Regions from separate parts of the Priestia sp. ST2 genome, predicted to be linked through region 2. Evidence: predicted binding sites of a transcription regulator. Region 2 holds the regulator's gene; each other region holds the start of a gene.
What was found. The regulator Rex, encoded in region 2, represses fermentation and respiration genes when NADH is low (regulators of the CRP and FNR family bind a similar motif). The targets are predictions, from matches to a motif close to TTGTGAAATATTTCACAA.

Region 1: a site for Rex is predicted at 2,136-2,153, ahead of AC0KUU_RS23030 (anion permease). Genes of this name have one in related genera too.
Region 3: a site for Rex is predicted at 2,293-2,310, ahead of AC0KUU_RS22965 (cytochrome ubiquinol oxidase subunit I). Genes of this name have one in related genera too.
Region 4: a site for Rex is predicted at 2,276-2,293, ahead of AC0KUU_RS07160 (DUF1641 domain-containing protein). Genes of this name have one in related genera too.

The regions. Positions count from the first base shown of each region.
Region 1 covers NZ_JBVVNT010000005.1:323,301-327,331, reverse strand. Annotated here, with positions in the region: gene AC0KUU_RS23040 (PhoX family protein) at 1-277, opposite strand, end outside; gene AC0KUU_RS23035 (class I SAM-dependent rRNA methyltransferase) at 801-2,000, shown strand; gene AC0KUU_RS23030 (anion permease) at 2,280-3,713, shown strand; gene AC0KUU_RS23025 (alpha-amylase) at 3,743-4,031, opposite strand, start outside.
Region 2 covers NZ_JBVVNT010000018.1:10,825-14,855, forward strand. Annotated here, with positions in the region: gene AC0KUU_RS29445 (CPBP family intramembrane glutamic endopeptidase) at 1-614, shown strand, start outside; gene AC0KUU_RS29450 (YdiK family protein) at 611-838, shown strand; gene tatC (twin-arginine translocase subunit TatC) at 864-1,619, opposite strand; gene tatA (twin-arginine translocase TatA/TatE family subunit) at 1,635-1,820, opposite strand; gene AC0KUU_RS29465 (redox-sensing transcriptional repressor Rex) at 1,874-2,512, opposite strand; gene AC0KUU_RS29470 (ABC-F family ATP-binding cassette domain-containing protein) at 2,971-4,031, shown strand, end outside.
Region 3 covers NZ_JBVVNT010000005.1:305,974-310,004, reverse strand. Annotated here, with positions in the region: gene AC0KUU_RS22980 (LacI family DNA-binding transcriptional regulator) at 1-712, shown strand, start outside; gene AC0KUU_RS22975 (threonine/serine exporter family protein) at 858-1,619, shown strand; gene AC0KUU_RS22970 (threonine/serine exporter family protein) at 1,634-2,089, shown strand; gene AC0KUU_RS22965 (cytochrome ubiquinol oxidase subunit I) at 2,390-3,796, shown strand; gene cydB (cytochrome d ubiquinol oxidase subunit II) at 3,783-4,031, shown strand, end outside.
Region 4 covers NZ_JBVVNT010000002.1:153,059-157,089, reverse strand. Annotated here, with positions in the region: gene AC0KUU_RS07175 (IDEAL domain-containing protein) at 1-112, opposite strand, end outside; gene AC0KUU_RS07170 (ammonium transporter) at 246-1,529, opposite strand; gene AC0KUU_RS07165 (hypothetical protein) at 1,526-1,942, opposite strand; gene AC0KUU_RS07160 (DUF1641 domain-containing protein) at 2,372-2,824, shown strand; gene AC0KUU_RS07155 (NAD(P)/FAD-dependent oxidoreductase) at 2,858-4,031, shown strand, end outside.

The DNA.
Region 1 (4,031 bases), on a different contig from region 2:
CCCCTTTATTATCGACAATTTTATCTTTTGAAAGAAAGAGCTGGTTATAGCTAAGCGGCGTTTCTTCAACGCTTCCATCTTTATACGTTACTTTTACAGATGCCTCTGTATACGTTTTAATCATATTTTCAATCGTAGTAGGTGCTTTCATTGGCTGAAACTCGACGCTTTTGATTTGTTTTGGATGTTGAACTGGGTGATGCTCTGCTGCAAAAGCAGAAGCGGCACTAGAAGCTAAAAGGGTGAGAGATAGTCCAAGAGATACTCGTTTTTTCATGGTTGATAACCTCCAAATTGTATTCATACACTTATTAAATCATTTGATTGTTGAGGAAATATAAAGAGAAGCGCTGGATTTGTTGAGCTGTTGTTAAGAACGTTGAACATTTATATGACAAGTTTAACTAGAAGTTATTCAGCTATCTTTCAGAATTTGTTCAGATAGCATTCAGCCGGACTTCACAGTGCATTCATGTGCCGCTCTTACAATAAAGACATAGCTAAAGGCGACAAGAAGCGCTTTGGCTCATACAGCAAAATTGAAAGGTATTTTAGCAGAAAAAAACGTCACTCAGTTCGATGCTTATACGGGGCAAGAGTACTCATAATTTTTTATCTTAAAACATAAAACATACATTTCATTTTTTATTCATATCAAGCAGAGGGTGTTTCAAGGCATCCTCTGCTTTTCTATTTATAACTAGAAACGGGGCTGTTTATCTATGTTAAGATAAATGTAGATTATTGTTGTAAAATGGATAGAACTAGAATGAAATAAATTAAATAGATAGGGTGTACACATGAGAAAAGAAGTACAAGTTATAGCCAAAGAAGCTTTTATTAAAAAAGTGAACAAGGGTTATCCACTCATTGAAAAAGATGCGCTTGTTGATGGTCATAAACTGCAAGAAGAAGGGGTTATTATTAACTTAGTCACTCCCAAGAATCAATTTTTAGCCAAAGGCTATTATGGAAAACAAAACAAAGGCTACGGGTGGATTCTTACGAAGAAGAAAAATGAGCAAATTGACGCGGCGTTTTTTGCTAGAAAAATTCAGCAAGCTATTTCGTCTCGTCATGACTTTTATGCGTCTGAAGACACAACTGCTTTTCGCGTATTTAATAGTGAAGGTGACGGAATCGGCGGCTTGATTATTGATTATTATGACGGATATTACGTCATGAGTTGGTATAGTGAAGGAATTTATCAATTTAAAGAATACGTCATTGAAGCCTTAAAGTCTGCGCCTAACTTTAAAGGGCTGTACCAGAAAAAACGTTTTAACGTAAAGGGGCAGTATATTGAAGAAGATGATTTTGTAGCAGGGGATAAAGGTGAATTTCCTTTAATTGTAAAAGAAAATGGTATTCGTTTTGCCGTTTACTTAAATGACGGAGCGATGGTGGGAGTCTTTTTAGATCAGCGAGACGTCCGTAAAACGATTCGAGATAAATATGCAAAAGGAAAGACCGTGCTAAATATGTTTTCGTATACAGGCGCATTTTCAGTGGCGGCCGCTCTTGGAGGAGCTGCGAAAACAACAAGTGTCGATTTAGCCAATCGCAGCTTGGCTAAAACAATTGAGCAATTTAGTGTAAATGGAATTGATCACGAAGCACAGGACATTATCGTAGAAGATGTTTTCAAGTATTTTAAATATGCGGTCAAGAAGAACATGACCTTCGATCTTGTGGTGCTAGATCCGCCGAGCTTTGCCAAGTCGAAAAAGCATACGTTCAGCGCGGCAAAAGACTACAAAGATTTATTAAAAGAAGCCATTGCTCTTACAAAGCCAAATGGTGTCATTGTAGCATCTACGAACGCAAGCAATTTTGATATGAAAAAATTCCATTCGTTTATTGAAAAAGCTTTTAATGAAAAAGGGGAACAGTACAAAATGATGGAGCAGTTCGCTCTTCCAGCTGATTTTAAAACAATAAAAGAATTTAAGTCAGGTAATTATTTAAAAGTCGTGTTTATTCAAAAAGTAAATCGCTAAATGCAAGGCTGCATGATGAATTCATGCAGTTTATTTATTTTCAAAAAAATAACGCTTACAAGCTATTTTGAAGGGAATAAAATGAAGGTAAGAGATAAATATTGTCAATATATATGATAAAATAATAAAGGAATTATGCTCAACACTTCACAATTTTACAATATCATCCTTACGAAACGTATTTTTACAATTATTTTATTTTAAATGGGATAAGTATTGAGTACGAAGTGGAAAGAGCATACTATTACTATTATTTAAAAACATGAAAGGAGAAAGATTATGGCTGAAACAACAAAAAAGCCTGCCGGCGAAGTGAAATTTATTCCTTTATTAATTTGTCTGGCAATCGGACTTATTTTATGGTTTATTACACCTCCGTCCGGACTTGATTTGAAGGCTTGGCACTTATTCGCTATTTTTGTGGCTACTATCGTAGGGCTTATCATTAAACCATTGCCATTGGGCAGTGTAGCTATTTTATCTTTAACCATTATTGTATTAACTAATACATTAACGCTTGAACAATCGCTCAGCGGTTTTCAAAATACGACGATTTGGTTAATCGTTATTGCATTCTTTATTTCTAGAGGTTTTATTAAGACTGGTCTAGGAACAAGGGTTGCCTATATCTTCGTTCGTTTGTTCGGTAAAAAGACGTTGGGACTGTCGTATTCTCTTATCGTAAGTGACTTACTTTTATCACCTGCAATGCCGTCTAATACAGCACGAGCTGGAGGAATTATTCTTCCAATCATTCGTTCTTTATCCGAAACATACGGATCGAGAACTGGCGACGGTACGGAGCGCAGAGTCGGTGCTTTCTTAACAAAAGTATCGTTTCAAGGAGATATGATCACATCCGCTATGTTCGTAACAGCAATGGCGGCCAATCCTCTTGCGGTTAAAATGACGGAACAAATTACAGGCAAGACTATTTCATGGGTTGGCTGGGCAGCGGCTGCAATCGTACCTGGAATTATTAGTTTAATCGTTATTCCGCTCGTTATTTATAAGCTGTATCCGCCAGAATTAAAAGAAACGCCGGAAGCATCTGAAATTGCAGCAAAAAAACTAAATGAAATGGGTCCGCTAAAGAAAGAAGAATGGTACATGATTGGCGTATTTTTACTTCTTCTTGTGTTGTGGATTTTTGGCGCTAATTTAAATATTAATGCAACAACAACTGCTTTTATTGGTCTATGTGCGCTGCTTTTAACGCAAGTGTTAAGCTGGTCGGACATCAAAAAAGAACAGGGAGCATGGGATACATTAGTCTGGTTTGCTGTTTTGGTTATGATGGCAACTTTCTTAAATGATCTAGGCATGATTCCTTGGTTCAGTGATCTGATGAAAGGCACTGTTAGCCATATGTCTTGGATGACGGCGTTGATTGTATTAGCTATTGCATATTTTTATTCTCACTACTTTTTTGCGAGTAACACGGCTCACGTCAGCGCTATGTACGCAGCATTTTTATCTGTCATCGTGGCCGCTGGTGCGCCTCCGTTACTGTCAGCATTAATTTTAGCGTTCTTTAGCAATTTATTTGGCTGTTTAACTCACTACGGAAGTGGACCGGCACCGGTGTTCTTCGGTAGTGGATATGTAACGCAGCAAAAATGGTGGTCGCTCGGCTTTTTAATTTCAATTATTCATATTATCATTTGGATTGGAATTGGCGGCTTGTGGTGGAAACTGCTAGGTCTATGGTAAAAAAACAGTGGCGCAGGCCACTGTTTTTTTTATGCTTCAGCCCAAACGGATACAGAGCCGCCATTTACAGGGAACTGTCCGTAGCCATCTTCTTCAATCACAACTTGGTCCTCTCGGTTGTTTGTGAAGTCAATCCACATTTGTCCACTTCGGTGTTCGCCGACGAACATTCTCTTTTCGCCATCTTCACCGTTTGACATCACCACAGCGCATCCAGACTTCTCAAATTCCTCTACACCATGCCTTACCCATCCAATAGTATTCGGGTGATCAAAATAATCGTCTTGCTGGCCGTATGCTTTGTCATAGCGTACATGC
Region 2 (4,031 bases):
CAGCGAATGTCATGCTTTTGACTTATTGGACCATCATTAGCTTTATCCTTGGTTTACTTATTGTCTTACTGCTGCTGCGCCGTGACATGTCCATGCGTATAGAACATGCGGGAACAACGGTAACTGTGGTCTGGTCAGTCCTTGGGGTGTTCCTGGCTATGGCTGGTCAAGCTGTAGCAGGTATGATTGAGCACGCTCTTGGCATTACCCAAGTATCTGAAAACACACAAAATATTGTTAATCTTGTTAAAGCAACGCCGTTCCTAATTGTCGTTACGTCTGTTATTGGACCAATTCTAGAAGAGATTATTTTTCGAAAGATTATTTTCGGCTCTCTTCACAAACGATATAATTTCTTTGTCTCTGCATTTATTAGTTCCCTTATTTTTGCTGCCGTACACTGGGATTTTAAACATTTGCTCGTGTATACAGCCATGGGATTTGTATTTGCATTCCTTTATGCAAGAACAAAACTAATTATTGTACCCATTATTGCTCACGTGTTGATGAATACAGTCGTTATTTTATCTCAAACTATTTTTGCAGATAAAATTATAGAAATGCAAAAGCAAGCAGAACAAATGCAGTTTATTTTTGGAGGCATGTTTTTATGAAGAATATCCCTTTAACACGAGGGTTTATTTATATTATTATGGGGGTTTTATTCACCTACCTGGCTATTCAAAATGCTCAGGAAACCGTGTGGAATTTCCCCACGATCTTATTTGCACTCGTAGCCGCGTTCGATTTCAGATTTGCGGTGCGCATTTTTATCTTGCACTATAAAATTAAAAAGTTGCAGCAGCAATATAAAAATCAAGATGATTCATCTAAATAAAAAAACCACTGTTTCAGTGGTTTTTTTACATACTAACATCTTCTCTTTCTTGCTCTGCCCTTGCCTTTAACACTTTGCGATACGAAATGCGGGAAATAATGATGCTGATTTCATACAAAATTAAGAGCGGCACTGTCACCATCATGTGCGAGAGCAATTCTGGTGGTGTAATAAGTGCGGCAATAACTAGCAGTACGAAATAGGCATACTTTCGAATTTGAGATAAAAACATAGGCGTGATAATTCCTAATCGCGTCAAAAACATGACGACAACAGGAAGCTGAAACAACAGGCCAAAAGGCAGTGTGAGCTGCATTAAAAAAGAAAAGTATTCATTAATGCCAATCACTTGGTTTACATTCAGCTCATCAGAAACGCGCGTCATAAAATCGACGACAAATGGAAACAACACAAAATAAGAAAAAGAGACACCGCCGATAAAGAGAAAAATGGAAACAGGAATATATCCAAGCGTTACCTTACGCTCTTTTTCATATAAACCAGGACTAATAAATGCCCAAAGTTGATACAGTGCAACAGGAGCTGCAAGTACACAGCCGATAATAACAGCAAACTGCATATAAATCTTAACTGGATCTGTTAGCCTAAATGCATTCATCGTTAAATTTTTTGCCTCATCAGCATGCTGTAAATAGACAATAACCTTATCCGCTATAAAAAAGCCGCCAATTGTGGCAATGACAAAGAAAAATAAAACAATTAAAATGCGCTTTCGCAGCTCTCCTATATGATCATATATTGACATTTCTTGTTCGGTCATACTATGATCACCCTTTTACTCTTTGTCATCTACTTGACGCTGTTTATCTTTTTCACGATCTTCTGAGGCACCGCTAGCGGCATGCTTAAACTCTCTAAGCGTTTGCCCGACTGATCTTCCTAGCTCCGGTAACCGTTTCGGTCCAAAAATAAGCAGTGCTACAATCGCAATAATAATCCAACTGCCTGCTCCAATCCCCATATTCCCACTCTCCTTATTAATTTAGACTTAAGGAAATCGTAACACAGTCCATCTTATTCAACAGGATAATTTTTCAAAAAGTAGACAAGCGACTGTAATTCTACAGCCAGATCAATATGATGCAGTCGAATCTCATCCGGTACGTTTAAGCGTGCAGGAGTGAAGTTTAGAATCCCTTTAATTCCGCAATTCACTAAACGATCGGTAATTTGCTGAGCCACAGTGGCAGGAACGGTTAAAATCGCCACTGAGATATCATCACTCATATAATCTTCCAATTGGTCAAGGTGATAAACCGGCACGTCGCCTACTTTTGTACCGACTTTATCTTCTATCACATCAAAAGCGCACTCAATTTTGGTGTTATTATTTTTAATAAAATTATAATTTAAAAAGGCCGTTCCCAGATTCCCTACGCCAATCAGTGCTACTTTCGTTACTTCATCTTGGTCTAACGTTTTACGGAAAAATGTAAGTAAATAATTCACATTGTAGCCGTATCCCTTTTTCCCTAATGCTCCAAAGTAAGAAAAATCCCGGCGAATAGTAGCAGAATCAACTTTCACTGCCTCACTTAACTCCGCTGACGAAACACGCTGTTTACCAGAAGCATGCAAGTTTTTTAAAAAACGATAATAAAGCGGCAATCGTTTAGCCGTTGCTTGTGGTATTTTTAATTGTTCAGTGTTCACGTTGTACCCCCTCAGTTCATGTATGTCATTACTAACATTTTCAAGTCATATTGCATTACCTTTCACAAAGCCTCAACCGCCTTGAGGTAGCGCTTCCAATTCTCTCTCTTTTCTCTTGTTTTATATATACTCCGCTTCACACCCCGACGCCTTTTGTCTATCCAGGAATACTTAAAGTCGGTAGCTAGAACGAAGCAATTAGCCCTTCAAAGGATCCGTTTGTTAGTCATGACGGATTTTCTACATCCATCATATATAAGTTCAGAGATGCACTTATCTCTTATTTTAACATAGTATCCTGTATAAAATGTGCAGGTAAAATCATTTTATTTCATGAATCAAAACATTCGCTTCATCATTTGTTCTTGTCCCTCTAAAAATTACAAACGCTTGTAGGAAGAACTTGTAGTTGAAAATATGTTAAAATACACTATGGATATACTACTAGAGGTGAAAAAATGATTATTCTACAATTGAACGGTATTACAAAATACTATGGGGCAGAACCCATTTTATCGAATATAAAGTTAGAAGTACAATCAAAAGACCGCATTGCCCTAGTGGGACGAAACGGTGCAGGTAAATCAACTTTATTAAAAATTATTGCTGAGCAGCTTTCTTATGACAGCGGAGAAATTATTAAACCTAAAGGTGTTTCCATTGATTATATGGGACAAGATACAGTTCTTGAGTCAACACTCTCCATATGGGAAGAAATGATGACAGTCTTTGCTCCGTTAAAGAAGATGGAAAAAGAATTACGTACGCTTGAAACGAAGATGGGCGATCCAGACATTTTTAATGATTCAGTTCAATACGAAAAACTAACCAAAGAGTACGATCAGCTTCAAGTAACGTTCAAAGATTTAGGCGGCTATCAATATGAAGCGGATACACGATCTATTCTTCACGGTTTCCGTTTCTCAAACTTTGACTATAGCACCCCTATTTCCTCCTTGAGCGGTGGACAAAAAACGCGCTTGGCTCTTGCAAAACTGCTTTTAACAAAGCCAGACTTGCTTATTCTGGATGAGCCTACCAACCACTTAGATATTGAAACTTTAGCATGGCTGGAACAGTTTCTGCAAGGGTATGAAGGAGCTATTTTAATTGTTTCACACGATCGTTACTTCCTTGATAAGGTCGTAAATCAAGTGTATGAAGTCACACAAAAAACAACGGTCAAGTACACGGGCAACTACTCTAAATACCTTGTACAAAAAGCAGAGCGATATGAAAAAGAGTTGCGTCAGTACGAAAAGCAGCAAGATGAAGTCGCAAAACTGAATGATTTTATTCAGCGAAACATCGCCCGCGCATCGACTACAAAACGTGCGCAAAGCAGACGTAAGCAGCTCGATCGAATGGAGTTAATAAATCGACCTAACGAAGGCGAAAAATCAGCTAGTTTTTCGTTTGAAATTGAGCGTCAAAGCGGAAATGAAGTCTTAAATCTCGAAAACGTGTCCATCGGATATGATGAAAACAAATATGTCGTCCAAGACGCAAACCTTCGGAT
Region 3 (4,031 bases), on a different contig from region 2:
TATTGGACACACGGATTACGAAGAAACAACGGCTGAGCGTCAATTAAATGCTATGATGAACCATTGGTTTGATGGGGTCATTTTATTAGACTATGTAGCTGCTCAGCATCCGTTTGTAGATGTATTAAAACAATATCAAACGCCTTACGTTTCTCTTACAGGAGACGCCTCTTCTGCACTTTGGCCGATTGTACATGTAGATGATGCGGTGGGAATGCAATTAGCTGTTGCTCACTTAACGGGCCTTGGTCATAAGAATATAGGGTTCGTTGGAAAAGCTGTAAGCGGAGTCGAGCACCGTCTGTCCCTTTTTTATCAGTATGTACCGTCAGCAAACGCAAAGTTTGTGAAAGAAGATATGAATAACTCAGATGAACTATATCAGTTTATAAATGAGCTAGCTCATCATCCAGAGCCTCCAACTGCGCTTATTTGTGCTACGGATTACATTGCTCTGAAAGTGATACACTGTGCGTGGCAAAACGGGCTTCACGTTCCAGCAGATTTATCTGTTATAGGGTTTGATGATATTACAGAAGCTAGTGAAGCGCATCCTCCACTAACAACTATCCGTCAACCGATGGAAAAAATGGCTGAAAAAGCAGTAAACCTCTTACTTCAACAAATTCAGGATCAGCAAGAAATAGATCAGATACAGTATAAAATGGCACCTTTATTAGTAGAGCGCGAGACCACAAAACGTATGAATTGATAAGGAATGTATATACTATTCCTGAAAGTGTGAGACAAAAAGTCCACACTTTTTTGCATTAACCATTGCGTCCACTTCCCTCTTTCTTATACACTGTATGCTGTAGGGGAAAAAAACCAAGCTTTAATATGTTTGGAGCGATTTGATGACACAACAAAAATTAGATAAATATGAAATTATGGACGTTAGCTTACTAGCAGGTAAAATTATGTTAGAAAGCGGAGCAGAAACGTATCGAGTAGAAGACACAATGATGCGGATTGCAGCGTCTTACGGTATAAAAAAATCCCACAGCTATGTGACGCCAACAGGGATTATGTTTTCACTTGAAACGAAAGAACCGACGAAAACGAAGTTAATTCGTATTTCCGAACGAACGACAGATTTAAAAAAAGTAACCATGGTAAATAGCGTCTCAAGAACAATCAGTCAAGGAAACATCTCCTTGGAGGAAGCGTATGAAATGCTACAAGAAATTGAAGCAACAAACGTAGCTTTTCCACTATGGGTTCAACTTGCAGCTGCATCCATTTCTAGCGGATGCTTTTTAATCATGTTTCAAGGTTTATGGACGGACTTTATTCCAGCTATGTTTTCAGGAGGTCTCGGATTTTTAACCGTGGTGTATTTCCACCGTCTTATTCCGATTCGCTTTTTTGCTGAGTTTACCGCTTCGTTAGTTATTGGACTTTTATCAGCTCTTTTAGTCGCTTCAGGACTAGGCACGCAAATCGATAAAATTATTATTGGATCCGTTATGCCACTCGTTCCTGGCTTATCCATTACCAATGCAGTGCGAGATTTAATGGCGGGACATTTACTGTCTGGATTATCAAAAGGAGCAGAAGCGTTTCTGACGGCATTCGCTATCGGTGCAGGTATTGCCATTGTATTTACACTTCTATAGAAGGGAGGCATCATATGCATATCGTAGAGCAGATAATTACAAGTTTTATTGCTTCAGCAGCATTTGGGATCATTTTTAATGTTCCACGTGAATCATTATTAAAAAGTGGCTTTGTCGGAATGATTGGCTGGCTCATTTACTATTTGCTAACGTTCTATGGCGTAGATGAAATTCCAAGCACAGTTGCATCGGCCTTCTTTATTGCTATTATTAGTCAAATTTACGCAAAAATTTATCGAACGCCGATCATTATTTTCACCGTAGCAGGTATTATTCCGCTGGTTCCGGGAGGAACAGCATACGATGCCATGCGTAACTTTGTAGAAAATAACTATAATGAAGCGATTAGTCTTGCAGCAAAAGCCTTTATGATTTCAGGTTCAATTGCCATTGGTATTGTGTTTTCTGAAGTCATCAACCAAATCATTCGTCAGTCTAAATTAAATGCCAAAGCAAAATATCGACCATAGAGAAGCAAGCTCAAATCAGAGCGTGCTTTTTTTATGAAAAAATAAAGAGATCCTTCACTTTTTTGTCACAAGAAAGTCACGCTTTAGTCTAAAAACGTTCAAAAAATGTCCGTGCACAGCTAAAAAAATAGACTATACTATGTAAATAGAAAGAGAGATATTACATATGTATGTGAAACATTGAGCATATCTATCGAATTATTATGCTCAATGTTTCACAATATAAGTAAAAGATGCTCAGAAATGAGCAAAGTATCTATGGAAATGATGAATGTTCTTATATATGAAAGGAGAAAGAAGATGGATACAGTTATACTATCACGTATTCAATTTGCATCAACGACGCTGTTTCATTTTATCTTTGTACCGCTATCTATCGGTCTTGTCTTTTTAGTAGCGATCATGGAAACGATGTACGTAGTAAAAAAAGATGAACAGTATAAAAAGATGGCAAAGTTTTGGGGGCACTTATTCCTGATTAACTTTGCTGTCGGAGTCGTAACAGGTATTTTACAAGAATTTCAGTTTGGCATGAACTGGTCAGAGTACTCAAGGTTTGTAGGAGATGTATTCGGTGCGCCGCTTGCTATTGAAGCACTGCTCGCGTTTTTTATGGAGTCCACTTTCCTTGGACTGTGGATTTTTGGGTGGGATCGTTTGCCTAAATGGCTGCACTGTCTATGTATTTGGCTTGTTAGTCTAGGTACTATTTTTTCGGCGTTCTTCATTTTAACGGCTAATTCTTTTATGCAGCATCCGGTTGGAATGGAGCTGAATAATGGCCGTTTAGAAATGAATGACTTCTTTAAATTGTTAACAAACGGTCAGCTGTGGGTTGAATTCCCTCATACCATTTTAGGTTCGTTTGCAACAGGCGCCTTTTTTATCACGGGTGTCAGTGCCATTATGCTCTTGAAGAAAAAACATTTGGCTTTTGCCAAAAAATCATTTCAAGTTGCCATTATTGTAGGGTTAGTTTCAGGTGTGGGAATTGCGTTATCTGGTCATGAACAGGCTGGATACTTAGTTAAGACACAGCCGATGAAAATGGCCGCAAGTGAAGGATTATGGGAAAACAGCGGAAGTCCAGGCGCTTGGACGGTGACAGCAAATATTCACCCAGATGAAAAGAAAAATACGGGGGAAATCAAAATACCTTATTTATTAAGTTTCTTATCATACGGGAAATTTTCAGGTTCCGTTCCTGGGATGAACGAGCTACAGGAGCAGTATACGGCGAAATATGGAGCAGGAAATTATATTCCACCCGTTCGGACAACATTTTGGAGTTTCCGCATTATGGCTGGTCTAGGTGGCGTATTATGTGCATTAGGCATTTGGGGCACGTACTTGCTTTCTCGTAAAAAACTTCAAGAAAGCAAACTATTTTTGCGTATTATGACGATTGCCATTGCCTTTCCGTTCCTTGGAAGCTCAGCAGGTTGGATTATGACAGAGATTGGCCGTCAGCCTTGGGTTGTATTTGGCTATATGAAAACGGAAGATGCCGTGTCTCCTGGTGTAACAGCAGGTGAATTGCTGTTTTCTATTATCTCGTTTTCATTCTTTTATTTAATTTTAGCTGTGATTATGGTGTTCTTGTTCGTTAAAGAAATTAAAAAAGGTCCAGATCACGATCACGAAGCACATACAAAAGTAGTATCAACTGATCCGTTTACCAAGGAGGGATACAATGTTTTCTCTTAATGAATTCTGGTATTTACTAGTATCCATTCTGTTTGTTGGTTTTATCTTTTTAGAAGGCTTTGATTTTGGGATTGGAATGGTGTCTCGTTTTTTAGGAAGAAACGACTTAGAGCGACGAGCTTTTATTAATACAATCGGTCCTTTTTGGGATGCAAATGAAGTTTGGCTAATTTCAGCAATCGGTGCTATGTTTGCCGCTTTTCCAAACTGGTATGCAACGCTATTAAGCGGGTCA
Region 4 (4,031 bases), on a different contig from region 2:
GCTGTGCTTTACGAAATTCTGCAATCGCCTTGTCTAAAATCATCTCAGCGAATAATGCATCAAGCACCTTTCCGTTGGATTTTTGCGGTGAATTAAGTAAATTCTTTTTCATAAGAAATCAACTCCTTGGCTTTTTTATAATATAACACAAATATTCTGACTTTTCAATCATTTAAACCAAGTATTTTAAATCTATTTTTTTCATATAAAAAGGCCGCCCTTTTGTTATAAAGCGCGGCCTTTTATTACGAATCTGCGGCTTTTTCTTTTACTTCCGCATAGTAGTTTTCATATTCAATAAATTCAGGAGCCTGATGAGCTGCCATGATACCGTGGTAGCTGATATCTAAGCCCACTTCTTCTTCTTCTTCCGTAGATCGAAGCGGAACCACCAAGGAAATAACCTTTAACCCTATCCACGTCGTAACAAATCCCCAAGCGCATAGAGCGATTAACCCAAGAAGTTGAACGCCAAGTAACGTCCAGCTCCCTCCGGTAAACACACCGCCGTCTGTAGAAAACAAGCCTACAGCCAACGTACCCCATATTCCCGAAGCAGCGTGTACAGGAAAAGCTCCTACAGGATCGTCGATTTGACGTGCTTCGAGCCAGTTTGTAGCTGCCATCATTAATAAGCCAGATACAGCTCCAATAAAAATAGCAGATGGTGTGTTAACAAAAGCGCACCCGGCCGTAATGCCAACCAGTCCGGCAAGCGATCCATTTATTACAGAAGGTGCATCTGAACGGTTGTAGCGAAATAAAGTATAAAATAAAGTAGCTGCTCCGCCTGCTGCTGCTGATAACATTGTGACAATAGCAATGTGACCAATTCTAACGTCAGTGGCACTTAGCGTACTTCCTGCATTAAACCCGAACCATCCAAACCATAATAAAAAAGCACCCACTGATGCAAGCGGCAAATTGCTTGGAAGAGAAACAGAACTGATTCCATTTTTCGTGAACTTCCCTTTCCTCGGTCCAATCATTATTGCAGCTGCTAAAGCTGAAAAACCGCCAAGAGCATGGATAACTGCCGAACCGGCAAAATCAAGCATCCCTAACTTACTAATCCATCCGCCTCCCCAAATCCAGTGGCCGGCTATAGGATAAATAAATGTAGTCATCAAAATCGCATATAAAAGATATGCGCGGAAATTAATTCGTTCTGCTACCGCTCCAGAAACGATAGAAATGACCGCAATAACAAACGCACATTGAAACAGCCAAAACGTTTCAAGTCCAATTGGAATGTCAAGGTGCGATAAATTACCCGAGAGCGCAAAACCGCTTTTACCAACAACTCCACCTAAATCATCACCGTACATTAATCCAAAACCAATTAAATAGAAACAAAGCGTTCCTATTGTAATATCAGCGAATACTTTCATAATAATATTCACGCTATTTTTATAGCGGACAAAACCTGCCTCTAACAAGGCAAAGCCGCCTTCCATTAACAAAATCATCGCCGCTGTTAACACGACCCACGTTGTATTTATCCCTAAACTTAGTTCATTAACACTCATATCCCAACGCCTCCACTGCTTTTTAATCGTTTTATTTCTTGTACAATAGCAGGCGAAAGCGTAATTTCACTTGTTTCTTCATTTTCCGCTTTTATTAATTCAAGAACTTCATGAAGTTCTCGCATTTGTGCTTTAAGGTGATCAATTTTTTTAAAGCGTTCCTTTACGTATACCATATACTCGACCGCTTGATGCTGACTTAAAGGACGCCCGGTAAAAAATTTACGAAACGGTGATAGTGATTGATACCAAGCTTCTTCAGCACGTTTCTTCTCTTCGTATTTACTAATTTTCGTTTTTATATCTTCTATTTCTTGTGCTTTAGCTTCTTTTAACTTCATTATAAATTCAATTAATTTTAATTGAGGCAATGTAATGATCACATTATGATAAAGTTCATCCACTATAACCATGTTATATCTCCTTACATAAGATGTTATATTCTGATTATATGTAGAACGCTATAGTAAGTCAATGTAATTTTTTGAAAACTCTTTAAATAGTAAATGCGCCCTATCTTTTTACTACTTATAGAATATTAAGTTCGTATGTGTTGAAATATGACGTTATTTGTTTTATCGTAGGAAGAGGAATCATGTTAGTTCCCTATTTTAATTTTATTTACCTAGGCAATTATTGGCTTTATTTCTTATAAACTTTTATTAAACAAAGGGTTACGAGGTTCTTCACTTATTTTTTCAACGAAATGAGTTGATTTTATCTCGTATTAAAATTAAAATAGAATTATGTGCAAGATTTCACAACTTCACAATGTAGTTTGAAAGTCTAGCAGATAACTAGGAACTACATATGCAACAGTATCCAGCAAAGGAGGACTTTTCATGTCTCAATCAACTATTCAAAAATCAGCTGCAGAGGAAAATGCTGCTGTACAAACAGAAGCGGCAGTTAACAAAGGTCAAGCGGATGTGTTAGATCAATTGTTAAAGCCTGAAGTACAAGAAGCTCTTACTGTTCTTGTAGATAATTTACCAAAATTATCTGAAATGGTAACGGTGCTTACAAAAACTTACGACGTTGCGCAATCATTATTAACTGACGACGTATTAAAAGAAGATCTACTTGGTGGAGTAAAAGAATTTATCGAGCCGGTAGAAGGAACAGTAAAAGGTCTTGCAGCTACTGCAATCGAAGCAAACGATCGTGCAGAAGCAAATGCTTCTAATTCAATCGGTTTATTCGGTTTATTACGCATGCTTAAAGATCCACAAGCTCAAAAACTATTCCGCTTTGCACAAGCGTATTTAGACATTACAAACGAAAAACAAAAATAATTTTCATTAAAAAGTGTGGACGGAGGATCGACTATGTCAAAACATATTTTAATTTTAGGCGGCGGTTACGGTGGTTTATTAACTGCAATGACAGCTCGCCAACACCTAAGTGCGGATGAAGCAAAAATTACAGTAGTGAACCGTTTTGCTACTCACCAAATCATTACAGAATTACACCGTCTAGCTGTAGGCGGCGTTTCTGAACAAGCGGTAGCTTTACCACTTGATAAATTACTTAAAAACTACAACGTTGATTTAAAAATTGCAACGGTAAAAGAAATCTCACCAGATCAACGTGAAGTATCTCTTGAAGATGGTACAAAATTAAGCTACGACTACCTTGTTACAGCTTTAGGTAGTGAAACTGCTTACTTCGGTATCCCTGGTTTAGAAGAGCACAGCTTCGTTCTTAAATCAGTAAATGATGCAAACCGTTTACGTGCACACGTAGAAGCTTGTATCGCTGAATACAGCAAAACAAAAAATAAAGCTGACGGTACAATCGTAGTTGGCGGTGGCGGATTAACAGGTATCGAACTTGTTGGTGAATACGCTGACTTAATGCCAAGCCTATGTCTAAAACACGGTGTTGATCCGAAAGAAATTTCTCTATACTGTGTAGAAGCAGCTCCTACAGTTCTTCCAGGCTTCCCTGCTGAATTAGTAGAGCGCGCTCAATCAAGCTTAACAAAACGTGGCGTTACATTTGTTACTGGTACACCTGTAACAAAAATGGATGCTACAACTGTTGAACTTAAAGACGGCAGCAAAATTGAAACAAAAACAATGGTATGGACTGGCGGAGTTCAAGGTAACTCTGTAGTTGCTAACTCAGGTATCGAAGTAAACCGCGGTCGTGCACTTGTAAATGAATTCTTACAATCTACATCTCATAAAGATGTATTCCTTGCTGGTGACTCAGCGGTTGTAATGGGTCCAGAAGGTCGCCCTTACCCACCTACTGCTCAATTAGCTTGGCAAATGGGTGAAGTTGTAGGCGTGAACTTAGCAGTAGCTATTCGCGGCGGAGCAATGGAATCATTCGTTCCTGTCTTCTCTGGTACACTAGGAAGTCTTGGACGCAAAGATGCAATTGGTACAATCGGCGGAAACAAAACGCAATTAAAAGGTTTACCAGCATCACTTATGAAAGAAGCAAGTAACGTTCGTTACTTATCTCATATCAAAGGATTATTTGCATTAGCTT